Regions from separate parts of the Mesorhizobium sp. P2_C5_2 genome, predicted to be linked through region 1. Evidence: predicted binding sites of a transcription regulator. Region 1 holds the regulator's gene; each other region holds the start of a gene.
The links. Region 1 encodes PhoB, which activates phosphate uptake and scavenging genes when phosphate is short. Its sites were predicted from a motif close to TGTCATNNANCTGTCAT; they were not measured.
Positions count from the first base shown of each region.

Region 1 (4,293 bases):
GGCGCTGTCAACATCGATTCTGATGGATTCTGATGGCCTCGCCGATTTTTTTCGAGACCCGCAATAAACAATGACAGCGCCGCCGGCTTCTGCCAATATTTGCGTGGCGTCCCTGACCGCCTCCACTATCATGAGGCGCGGGGGGACCGGGAGGAAACAAAAAAGATGTCGGTTGGTATCCGCCACGACGATCTGCGCCGTCGCAACCGTGCGATGGTGATTTCGGCCGTGCGCCGGGCCGGCCAGCCGTCGCGAACGGAGATTGCCGCAACGACAGGCCTCAGCCATTCGACCATATCGGCGATCTCGTCTGATTTGATTCAGGAAGGCATACTGGCCGAGAGCAAACCTGGCGAGACCGTTGCGCTGAAGCGCGGCCGGCCGCAGGTCGGCCTGGGCCTCAACCCGGAAGCAGCGGCCGTGATGACCGTGGTGCTGTCGCTGAACTTCCTCTCCGTCACCGTCATCGACTATGCCGGCCACGTGGTCGCCGAGGAGCAGCGCCGGCTGGACACGCTGACCATGCCGCGCGACGAGCTGATCGGCGAATGCACGGCAATCGTGCGGCGGCGGCTCGAGGATCCCGACCTCGATGTCCAAAGCATCGCCCGCATTGCCATGGGCATCCAGGGCATCACCGATTCGCAGGCGCGCGCCATGCTGTGGTCGCCGATCACGCCGCTGACCGACATTGCCTTCGCCGATATACTGGAAGCGGAATTCGGCATTCCGGCCACCATGGAGAACGACTGCAACATGATGGCGGTGGCGCTGCAATGGCGCCAGCCCGAGCGCTACCGCGACGATTTCATCGCTATCCTCCTCTCGCACGGTATCGGCATGGGGCTGGTGCTGAAAGGCGAACTGTTCACCGGCACCCATTCGTCTGGCGGCGAGTTCGGCCACATGATCCACCGTCCGGGCGGCGCGCTCTGCCGTTGCGGGCGGCGCGGCTGCGTCGAGGCCTATGCCGGCAACTACGCCATCTGGCGCAGCGCCAAAATGATGAGCGAGGACGCCGAACCGGTCGATGTCGGCGACGCTGATATGCGCGCGCTTGCCGCGCGCGCCCGGGAGACCGACGGCCCGGAGCGGGAAGCCTACCGCAAGGCCGGCGAAGCGCTCGGCTTCGGCCTTGGCAGCCTGTTCGCGCTGATCGATCCCGCACCTGTCGCCATGGTCGGGGTCAGCGCCGCCGCCTTCGACCTGATCGAACCGGCGCTGCGCGAAGCGATCGCCCAGACTGCCGGCGGCCAGCACTCGAAGTCGATCTCCTTCGACACCGAGCCCAACGAACTGCCGCTGATCCGCGAAGGCTGCGCCATGCGCGCCCTCGGCTTCGTCGACCAGGAGATTTTCGCGCCGGGGATTCAGTCGAAGACCGGCAAACATGTCGCCTGAGAGGCCGGCAACGGCGCGGCACGGCGCGGCCTAGTCTTCGCGGATGGCGTAGCCGGCGCCGCGGATGGTGCGGATCACGTCAGGCATGCGGCCATTGTTGACCGCCTTGCGCAGGCGGCCGACATGCACGTCCACGGTACGCTCGTCGATATAGATCGTCTCGCCCCAGACATTGTCGAGCAGCTGGCTGCGCGAGAACACCCGGCCGGGATGGCGCATCATGAACTCGAGCAGGCGGAACTCGGTCGGCCCGAGCCGGATCTCGCTCTTCTTGCGGTAGACGCGGTGCGATTCACGGTCGAGCACGATGTCGCCGACCTTGAGCACGCTGGACAGGACTTCCGGCTTGGCGCGGCGCAGGAGCGCCTTGACGCGTGCCATGAACTCGGGCGTCGAGAATGGTTTCACCAGGTAGTCGTCGGCGCCGGTGGAGAGACCGCGCACGCGATCGCTTTCTTCACCGCGCGCGGTCAGCATGATGATCGGCAGCCGTTCGGTCTCGGGCCGCATCCGCAGCCGTCGGCAGAGCTCGATGCCGGACACTGCCGGCACCATCCAGTCGAGCACCAGCAGATCGGGCACGTTTTCCTGCAGCCGAATCTCGGCCTCATCGCCGCGTGTCACCACTTCGACCTGGTAGCCTTCGGATTCGAGGTTGTAGCGGAGGAGCACGCCTAGCGGCTCCTCATCCTCCACGACCATGATGCGTGGCGCAATCATCAGCAGTTCACCCTTGTCAGGCCGACGTGGCCATCGCCGTCTCGTCCTGCTTCGGGCGATTGGCGGGCAATTGCTGGCCGGTCAGCACATAGTACGCATTTTCAGCGATGTTGGTGACATGATCGCCGATGCGCTCCAGATTCTTGGCGCAGAACAGGAGATGCGTGCAGGCGGTGATGTTGCGCGGGTCTTCCATCATGTAGGTCAAGAGTTCGCGAAACACGGACGTGTATTTGACGTCGATGCGCTCGTCGTCATTCCGGAGTTTCGCCAGCGCCGCGGCATCGGCGGCAGCATACTCCTCGACAACGCTTTGAACCTGGATCAGCACCAGCTGCGCCATCGCATCGATGGAATGCGACAGGTCGCGCGGTGTGACGCTGAGGCCAACGGTGCCGACGCGCTTGGCGATGTTCTTGGCGAGATCGCCGATGCGCTCAAGGTCGCCGGCCATGCGGATCGAGCCAACCACGGCGCGCAGATCGTTGGCCATCGGCTGGCGCTTGGCGATGAGCGTGATGGCGCGGTCGTCCAGTTCACGCTGGCGCGCGTCCATGATGGCGTCGTCGGAGACGACACGCTGCGCCAGCGCGTTGTCCGAAGTGAGCAGCGCCCTGGTCGAGCCGCTGACCATCGAGCCGGCCAGATCGCCCATGTCGCGGATCAGCTTGCTGATCTGCCCCAGTTCTTCATCGAAGGAGGCGACGGTATGTTCACCCATGATCCTGGTCCTCGTGCCTGAAAATTCAACCGCTGGACGGCTCAGCCGAAGCGGCCGGTAATATAGTCCTGGGTGCGCTTGTCGTCGGGGTTGGTGAACATCTTGTCGGTGGCGCCCTCTTCGACCAGATAGCCGAGATGGAACATCGCCGTGCGCTGCGACACGCGCGCCGCCTGCTGCATCGAGTGGGTGACGATGACGATCGTGTAGTTCTGGCGCAGTTCGTCGATCAGTTCCTCGACGCGGGCTGTGGCGATCGGGTCGAGCGCCGAGCAGGGCTCGTCCATCAGAATCACTTCCGGCGACACGGCGATGGCGCGCGCGATGCACAGGCGCTGCTGCTGGCCGCCGGACAGGCCGGTGCCGGGCTCCTGCAGGCGGTCCTTGACCTCATTCCAGATCGCCGCCTTCTTCAGGCTGGATTCGACGATCTGGTCCATGTCGGACTTGCGCTTGGCCAGCCCGTGGATGCGCGGGCCGTAGGCGACATTCTCGTAGATCGACTTCGGGAACGGATTGGGCTTCTGGAACACCATGCCGACGCGGGCGCGGAGTTCGACGACGTCGATGTTCTTGTCGTAGATGTCGTCCTCGTCCAGCGTGATCTTGCCCGTCACCCGCGCCGAATCGATGGTGTCGTTCATGCGGTTGAGGCAGCGCAGGAAGGTCGACTTGCCGCAGCCGGACGGGCCGATCAGCGCCGTCACCTGGTTCTGGCGGACGTCGAGATTGACGTCGAACAGCGCCTGCTTCTCGCCGTAGAAGACGCCGACCTTGTCGCCGCGCATCTTGATGACTTCGTTCGACTTGGCGTTCATTTTGTCGCCCACTGCGTTTTCAAGGGACTGTTCGGTCATGATGTTCATACCAAATTGCCTTTTTTCTACCAGCGCCGCTCGAACCGGCGCCGAAGCACGATCGCGGTGATGTTCATGGCCATGAGGAAGACGAGCAGGATGATGATGGCGCCCGACATGCGCTCGACAAAAGCGCGTTCGGCCTCGTTTGCCCACATGTAGATCTGCACCGGCAGCGCGGTCGCCGGATCGAAAGGCGTCTTCGGATAGTCGGCGACGAAGGCGACCATGCCGATCAGAAGCAGCGGTGCTGTCTCGCCGAGCGCACGCGCCAGGCCGATGATGGTGCCGGTCAGGATGCCGGGTGCGGCAAGCGGCAGTATGTGCTGAAACACCATCTGCATCTTCGAGGCGCCAAGCCCAAGCGCTGCCGAGCGGATCGACGGCGGCACGGCGGCAAGGGCTGCGCGCGTGGCGATGATGATGGTCGGCAGTGTCATCAGCGTCAGCACCAGGCCGCCGACAAAGGCGGCCGAGCGCGGCATGCCGAGAAAGTTGATGAACACCGCAAGGCCAAGCAGACCGAAGACGATCGACGGCACCGCCGCCAGATTGTTGATGTTGACTTCGATCAGGTCAGTGAAGCGGTTCTTC
Region 1 is NZ_JBFUDV010000008.1:81,430-85,722, forward strand. It holds gene AC1D1B_RS26800 (ROK family protein) at 166-1,401, shown strand; gene phoB (phosphate regulon transcriptional regulator PhoB) at 1,432-2,121, opposite strand; gene phoU (phosphate signaling complex protein PhoU) at 2,138-2,842, opposite strand; gene pstB (phosphate ABC transporter ATP-binding protein PstB) at 2,884-3,708, opposite strand; gene pstA (phosphate ABC transporter permease PstA) at 3,726-4,293, opposite strand, start outside.

Region 2 (4,293 bases), on a different contig from region 1:
GAGCGCACGCAAGGCGGCATCGACGGCGACTATGAAGCGCTGGTGCGGCTGCTGAAGGAAAACGAGGAATTGAAGGACCGCGCGTTGCGCGTTGCGGCCGAGATGGAAAATCTGCGCCGCCGCACCGCCCGCGACGTGCATGACGCGCGCACCTATGCGGTGGCCAATTTCGCCCGCGACATGCTTTCGGTCTCGGACAATCTGCGCCGCGCGATCGAAGCCATCCCCGCCGAGGCCAAGGCCGGCGGAGATGCCGGCTTCAAGGCGCTGATCGAGGGTGTCGACCTGACCGAGCGCGCCATGCTTTCCGCGCTCGAGCGGCATGGCGTGAAGAAACTGACGCCGGAAGGTGAGAAGTTCGACCCGAATTTCCACCAGGCGATGTTCGAGGTGCCCAATCCCGACGTGCCAGCCAACACCGTGGTCCAGGTCGTGCAGCCGGGCTATTCGATCGGCGAGCGGGTGCTGCGGCCAGCCATGGTCGGCGTCGCCAAGGGCGGCCCCAAGATCGCGGCCGCCGAGGCGCCGGTCGAGCCGGGTCCGGTGAACGATGAGGCCGAGAGGGATGCGTGATTAGGCAGTAGGCAGGTAGGCAGTAGGGAACAGGCAGGCGTATCAATCGCGCGGCTTCGTGTTATTCATACTTCCCCCAATTCCTAATCCCTATTGCCTCATGCCCTTAAACGCCATCGACCTCCTCGACTATGCCGGCGTCGCCGTCTTTGCCGCGACCGGGGCGCTTGCGGCTTCGCGCAAGCAGCTCGACATTATCGGCTTGCTGTTCCTGGCCAGCGTCACCGGCATCGGCGGCGGTACGCTGCGCGATGTCATCCTCAACCTGCCCGTCTTTTGGGTCGCCAACTCCGGCTATGTACTGATCTGCGCAGTGGTTGCGGTGCTGGTCTTCTTCATCGCTCACCGTGTCGAATCCCGCTGGAAATGGCTGCTCTGGCTCGATGCCATCGGATTGGCCGCCTTTTCGGTGATGGGCGCGGCCAAAGGGTTGGCGATCACCGGCTCGCCGGTTGTCTCCGTCATTATGGGCGTGCTGACCGCCACATTTGGCGGCATCCTGCGCGATCTGCTGGCCGGCGAGCCATCGGTGCTGCTTCGGCCCGAAATCTACGTCAGCGCGGCGCTCGCGGGCGCCGGCCTTTATACGCTTGGCGATCTTGCCGGTCTGCCGCCGCTCGCCTCTGATATCGCCGGTTTTGTCGCGGCTTTCCTGGTGCGCGGCGGCGCGCTCAAATTCGGCTGGACGTTTCCGTCCTACAAGAGTCGCCCGGGGCGGCGGCCGGAGGATATTCCGTGAAGAAGCGAATAGCGAATAGGGAGTAGCGAATAGTTGAACGGGACAAGGCCCGCGCAACTTTCTATTCGCTATTCGCTATTCGCTATCACGCCGCAAAGCGCTGGGCTTCGCCGCCATAATAGTTGACGTAGCGGGCGCCGATCTCCTTGACCGGCATCACCACGAACACATCGACGGTGGAGAATTCACGGTCGATGACGCAGCCGTCGCCGATGCGGGCGCCGACGCGCAGATAGCCTTTGACCAGCGGCGGCATGGCCGCAATCGCCGCCTTGGCGTTGACCGCCTCGATCGGCATCAGATCCATCGAGCAATAGCGCCCGGAGACAGCCCGCACATCCCAGGCCGAATTGGTGCGGCAGTGATGGGCAAGGTAGGTGAGCGCCTCTGCATGCGCCGCCGGCACCGTGCCGTGGAACGAGGCGCAGCCGGTCATCACGCCGATCTCATAGTGCTTGATGTAGGCCCAGATGCCTTGCCACAGCGCTTCGATGGTGCGCTTGGAGCGGTATTCCTTAAGAACGCAGGAGCGGCCGAGTTCGAGGAAGCGCTGGCCGGGATGCCGGGCAATGAGCTTGGTCAGCTCGAATTCGCCTTCGGAATAGAAGCCGCCGGCAGTCGCTGCGATTTCTTGCCGCAGCAGGCGGTACGTGCCGACGATGCGGCGGTGCTCGGGACCGGAGATCGAGGTGTCGAGCACCAGCAGATGGTCGCAGAGGGGGTCGAAACGGTCGGCGTCGCGCCGGTCCTGCGCCTGGAACAGATCCTTCCTGGCGCCGAGCTCGTCATAAAATACCCGGTAGCGCACTTCCTGCGCGGCAGCGATCTCGGCCTCGTTGCGGGCAAGCCGCACTTCGAGATTGCCGATCCGGCCCAGCGGAGCGCCTGTTGCGACGGCATCGGCGTTCCGCGCGGCGAGCAAAGCGCCGCCCGCGTTGGGCCGAGTGTCACATTCCGGCATAACTGTATGCACGAGTGATTCTCCTTCGAGCCATCCCTCTTGGCACGGGGATACGGTGTAGGTGCAACAGGATTGTGACAGTACCGTGATACGGCGTTACGGGCAATACTTCGTCGGCTGGCGAAAACCCTCAACCGGCTACCTTACGCGATGGGGAGGGGCCGCCAGGACGGCCTCAGGCGGCCACCTGGCCCTCGACGGCATGGACCAGCGCGTCGGGGTCGAGCGGCTTGGTGACGAAGCCGCTGGCGCCATGGGCGAGCACTGTGTGGCGGGTCTTTTCCTGGCTGTCGGCCGACAGCACCATGATCGGAACCGGCGGCACGGCCATTTCTTCCTCGTGCCGGCGGATGGCGGCAATCGCATCCAGCCCGTCCATCACCGGCATGTGCAAATCCATCAGCACCACGTCGAAGCGGTGTTTCATTCCGGCTTCGGTGACCGCCTCGACGGCCGCCTTGCCGTTGCCAACAACCTTGACCCGATGCCCTGCCTTCAAAAGCGTGGCGCGGGCCAGCATGGCGTTGATATCGTTGTCTTCGGCGATCAACACCGACAGGCCATGCTGGCGTCCGCCAACAGCCCGATGCGACGCGGCCCCGCTTTTTTCCGGCTTCTTGGGCAGGGGCAAAGCAGGGGCATGGCTGGTCAACAGCACGCGCATCAGCGTTTCGCCGCGCACTGGCCTTGCCAGGAAGGTGGCGTAGCCGCTGGCGCGGAATTCGCCAAGCATGCCGCGGTCGGTCGGCGCGATCAGCGTGATCGCCTCACAATCGGCAAAGCCGCTCTGGCGCAGGCGCTTGAGCAGCCTGCCGTCGCTGTCTTCCATGGCGGCGTCGATAAACAGCGCGTCGCAGTGTTCGGCGAACGGCGCTGCCTGAGGAGCAGTTGTAGCGAGGTCGATAGCGCCGCCATGGGCGCGGATGGTGCGGGCTATGGCATTGGCCTCGACAGCGTTCTTCGACACGATCACGGCGCGCCGGCCAGCGAGGATATTCTGCCGGTTCTGCGGCGCTTCGGTGGCCCCTGTGGCCGGGAGCTCGAAGACGAATTCCGATCCCTCGCCAAGCCGGCTCGACACCGAAATGGCGCCGCCCATGGCCGTCGCCAGGCGCCTCGATATGGCAAGGCCGAGGCCGGCGCCGCCATGGGTGCGGGTCGAGGTGCCGTCGGACTGTTCGAATTCCTCGAAGATGCGTTCCATGTCCTCTTCGCGCAGGCCAGGGCCGGTGTCGGCGACGGTGAAGCAGATGCGGTCGCTGGTCTCGGTGCGGACCCGCGCAACCGAGACCAGCACACCGCCGGTGTCGGTGAACTTGATCGCATTGCCGATGAGGTTGAGCAGCACCTGCCTGACCCTGCCGGGATCGGCCATGATCATCTGCGGCACGTCGGGTTCGACATGACAGCCGAGGCCAATGTTCTTGGCGAAGGCTTTCGCCGCCATCAGTTCGATGATGTTGTCGGCAACCTCGCGCAGCGATGTTGGCTGCGGCTCCGGGTCGAAGCGGCCGGCCTCGATCTTGGAGTAATCGAGCAAATCCTCGATCAGCGCCAAAAGGGCGCTGGCCGAGGTCGAGACGGCGGCGACATAGGTGCGCTGCTCCGGCGAGAGATTGGTGTCGGCCAGAAGCTTGGCCATGCCCATGATGCCGTTCATCGGCGTGCGGATCTCATGGCTGACTGTGGCGAGGAAGCGCGACTTGGCCTGGCTGGCATATTCGGCGCGCTCGCGCGCTGTAATCAGCGAAGATTCGGCGCGCTTGCGGGCGGTGATGTCGCGGGCAATCGCCCGGTGCGAGACGGCGCCGCTATCCTTGTCGCGCACCGACAGTTCGATCCACGAAAACCAGCGCGGACCGTTCGGCGTGCGGATGGAGACGTCGGTGGAACTCAGGCATTCGTGATCGGAAAAGGCGGCGTCGGGAACGACACCGACATCGATGCCGAGGTCAGCCAGCGTCCTGCCGGCAAGATCGCGCTGATCGGTTCCGACGAGGCCGGCGAAAACCTTGTTGGC
Region 2 is NZ_JBFUDV010000009.1:59,545-63,837, reverse strand. It holds gene grpE (nucleotide exchange factor GrpE) at 1-573, shown strand, start outside; gene AC1D1B_RS27855 (trimeric intracellular cation channel family protein) at 674-1,312, shown strand; gene olsB (l-ornithine N(alpha)-acyltransferase) at 1,398-2,273, opposite strand; gene AC1D1B_RS27845 (response regulator) at 2,449-4,293, opposite strand, start outside.
Region 2: a site for PhoB is predicted at 2,337-2,353, ahead of olsB (l-ornithine N(alpha)-acyltransferase). Genes of this name have one in related genera too.

Region 3 (4,293 bases), on a different contig from region 1:
GCGGCAGGTCCGCCAAGGCCAAACAACTGGCCGCTGATATAGGCGCCTTCGATCAGCAGCAGCAGGCCGTCGCCGAGCGTGTCGGCATCTTCGGCGCCCATCGCCACTGCCATAGCGCGCAGGCGGCGGCGCAGTTCCTGCTTGTTGGCTTCGCTGACGACGCGCGCCGGATGGCCGTGTTCGGGGTATTCCACCGCTGCGTTGGTCATGCCGCAGCCGCGATAGTCCGGTCTTTGCGTGCGCTTGCCGACGCGTGTCAGGAAAGCACTCAGCTGCGCGCGCGGATCGCCGGGATGGGCGGCCACGGCTTCGTCGAAACGCTCCCAATATTCTCGGTCGTATTGCCGGAGATAGGAGGCGGCCAACTCATCCTTGGAGGGAAAGCTGCGGTAGAGGCTGGGCTTGGTGACGCCGGCGCGCTTGACGATCTCGTCGACGCCGATCGCCCTGATGCCGCGCCGGTAGAACAGGTCATACGCCACGTCGAGGATCTTCTTGGCGGCCTTGGGCGGCGACGCTACATGACTGTCGCTGATGATCAGTTCAATATTTTTGTCCGTTGGCATGGTATGACTCGATTGACGTGTTACCGATCGGTACGTATACATCTCCTCACCCTGCAACGTACCGGTCAGTAACATGATAGCTCAATCCCGTCCCTTTGGCCAGCGCTACGCTTTCGTCGTGGTCGGTGTGATCTTCCTTTGCCTGCTGATCGCAGCCGGGCTTCGTTCTGCACCCTCCGTGATGATGCTGCCGTTGGATAAGAGCTTCGGCTGGGGGCGCGATACCGTTTCGATTGCCGCCGCAATCGGCATCTTCCTCTACGGCCTGACCGGGCCGTTCGCCGCCGCACTGATGGAGCGGATCGGTCTGCGCCGCACGCTGCTTGCCTCGCTCGTGATCATGTCGGCGTCGACCGCGCTCAGCCTGCTGATGACCGAGCCCTGGCACCTGTTCCTCACCTGGGGCGTGTTTTCCGGCATCGGCTCCGGCGCGGTCGCTACCGTGCTCGGCGCCACCATCGTTAATCGCTGGTTCAAGACCAATCGCGGTCTTGTCATGGGACTGATGTCGGCCTCCAGCGCCACCGGCCTGCTGGTGTTCCTGCCGTTGCTCGCCTCGCTCGCCCAGTCCGGCGGCTGGCAGCCGGTTGCCATTGCCGTCTCTGTCGCCACCGCCTGTCTGCTGCCGCTGGTCTGGCTGCTGGTGCCGGAGCGTCCGGCATCGATCGGCATGGTGCGCTATGGCGCCGAGGCCGATGACGTGCCGCCGGTGTCGCCGGCCTCGCAAGGCAATTTCCTGGCGCATACGCTGAACACGCTGCGCCGCGCCGCCGGCACTCGCGTCTTCTGGTATCTGTTCGCCACCTTCTTCATCTGCGGCTTCACCACCAACGGGCTGGTCGGCACGCATCTGATCTCCTTCTGCGGCGATATGGGTATCGGCGAGGTGCAGGCCGCCGGCCTGCTGTCGCTGATGGGCATTTTCGACCTTATCGGCACGACGCTGTCGGGCTGGCTCACCGACCGTTTCGACCCGCGCAAGCTGCTCGGCGTCTATTACGGCATTCGCGGCCTGTCGCTGATCTACCTGCCTTATTCCGGCTTCTCGGCGACCAGCCTGATCATCTTCGCCGTGCTCTACGGTCTCGACTGGATCGCCACCGTGCCGCCGACACTGCGGCTTGCCAACGAAGCCTTCGGCGACCGCAGTGGTCCGATCGTCTTCGGCTGGATCGTCGCCGGCCATCAGGTCGGCGCCGCCACCGCCGCCGCCTTCGGCGGCACCATGCGCGAGTTGCAAGGCAATTACGAACTGGCCTTCCTGATTGCCGGCATGACGGCGATTGTGGCTGCTTGTCTGTCGTTGCTGATCAATACGAGCAAGCCGGCGTTCGATCCGGAGCCGCAGGCGGCTTAAGGGCGCGGCGCTTATCTCCCCCCTCGATGGGGAGATGGCCGCGAAGCGGCCAGAGGGGGTCGGTTCGACCGGGCTCGACCCCTTCATCGTAGGCGCAAGAGGTTGGCGCTCCACGCGCAGCGACCCCTCTGTCGCCTTCGGCGACATCTCCCCCTCAAGGGGGGAGATCACCTGTTCACTGTTATCAAAACTTCATCTTTCCGAGATGCGGCTGAAACATTGAGGCTGGAGCTTGGTGGCGGACGTTCAAGCCATCAGGAGACAGCCATGAACAAGCTTTCGTTGACCCGCCGCGCTTTCGTCACATCAGCGAGTGCGGCCGGGCTGCTCGGCGCATCGGGGCTCGCTTTGCCCTATTATTCGCGCGCCAGCCAGCGCCCGGCCTTCACCCATGGCGTCCAGTCCGGCGATGTCGATGCCTCGAGCGGCATGGTGTGGACGCGCACCGATCGTCCCTCGCGCGTCATGTTCGAAGTGTCGTCGACGGAGAATTTCGCCAACGCCACCCGGCTGGCGCCGCTCGATACATCGCCGGCCAGCGATTTTACGGTCAAGCGCCTGCTTACCGACCTCGCTTCCGACCAGGACATCTTCTACCGCATGACGGCCGCCGACCTCGCCGACATCAATGTCGTCTCCGAGCCGATCGTCGGCCGCTTCCGCACAGCACCCGCCTCGAAGCGCGACATCAAATTCGCCTGGTCTGGCGACACGGCCGGCCAGGGCTGGGGCATCGACGAGACCGGCATGAAGACCTATGCCACCATCGCCAGGCACACGCCCGACTTCTTCCTGCATTCCGGCGACACGATCTATGCCGATGGCGCCATGAAGGATGAAGTTGACCTGCCCGGCGGTGGCAAGTGGAAGAACGTCGTCCTCATCGACGGCAAGCGCAAGGTTGCCGAGACGCTGGACGAGTACCGCGACCAGTGGAAGTACAACATGATGGACAGACACGTTCTCGCCCTGAGCGCCATCTGCCCGACCTTCTACCAGTGGGACGACCACGAAGTGCTGAACAACTGGTCGGATTCGAAGAATCTGAGCGCCGACAGCCGCTACACCGAAAAATCCATCCATGTGCTGGCGGCGCGTGCGGCGCGCGCCTTCCATGAGATGACGACGATCCGCTACGAGCCGTCGGAGCCCGGCCGCGTCTACCGCAAGATATCCCACGGGCCGCTGCTCGACGTGTTCTTCCTCGACATGCGCTCCTATCGCGGCCCGAACGGCCCGGACATGCAGGACACGATGACGCCGGAATCGCGCATTCTCGGCGAACAGCAGACGAAATGGCTGAAGCGCGAGCTGGCCAATTCCAAGGCGACCTGGAAGATCATCGCCGCAGACATGCCGCTCGGCCTCGTCGTCTGGGACGACGGCACCAAGAAGGTGGGTGCGGAAGCGGTCAGCAATGGCGACAATGGCCTGCCCAAGGGTCGTGAGCTCGAGATCGCCGACCTGTTGCGCTACATCAAGAACGCCGGCATCACCAACACGGTGTGGCTGACCGCCGACGTGCATTACACGGCGGCGCATTACTACAACCCCGACAAGGCGCAGTTCCAGGATTTCAATCCGTTCTGGGAATTCGTCTCCGGCCCGATCCATGCCGGCACGTTCGGCCCCAACGATTTCGACATGACCTTCGGCCCGGAGCTGAAGTTCATCAAGGCGCCGACCGCCGAACAGGGCCAGAACCTGCCGCCATCGGCCGGGCTGCAGTTCTTCGGGCTGGTGGATATTTCAGGCGCCAGCGAGCAGCTGACGGTGCGGCTGATGGACCGCGATGACAACCAGCTTTACAAGGTGACGTTGGATCCGGTGCGCTCGGCGTAGACTGGATAGGCCGGCGGGACGGCGCCCCCCTCTGTCCTGCCGGACATCTCCCCCTCAAGGGGGGAGATTGGGAGCCTCGACCTTGCCGCTCGTTCTGCAACGTTGGAAATTGGCGAAAGCCGATGCGCAATCCGATCTCCCCCCTTGAGGGGGAGATGCCCGGCAGGGCAGAGGGGGGCGTGAAGGATCGCTGCGCTTGGAGTAGAGCGCCCCTCAGTCCGGGTAGCAAACCGTCGGAATCTTCGGCCAAACCGCACTGTCGCAGCCGGCAACCTGCTGCCGCTGCTTGAAAGAGGCGCTGACCGGGCCTGTGACCACGGGGTCGACGCCATCGGGGGCGTCGGCAAACATCTGCTCGGCCGTCTGGTCGGACGACGAAGCGGGATTGGCTTCCTTCAGCGTCGCGGCCGACTGGGCGGCATTGGCCGCCAGTACGGCAGCGAATGCCACCGAAGCGATGAGTGGCCAAAATCGGTTGAGTTTGTCGGTCATGAATTTCGAACTGCCCGGGCCCCGAAAGGTTCCCGC
Region 3 is NZ_JBFUDV010000001.1:1,231,426-1,235,718, forward strand. It holds gene AC1D1B_RS05935 (TetR/AcrR family transcriptional regulator) at 1-566, opposite strand, end outside; gene AC1D1B_RS05940 (MFS transporter) at 640-1,923, shown strand; gene AC1D1B_RS05945 (alkaline phosphatase D family protein) at 2,191-3,765, shown strand; gene AC1D1B_RS05950 (hypothetical protein) at 3,979-4,257, opposite strand.
Region 3: a site for PhoB is predicted at 2,103-2,119, ahead of AC1D1B_RS05945 (alkaline phosphatase D family protein). Genes of this name have one in related genera too.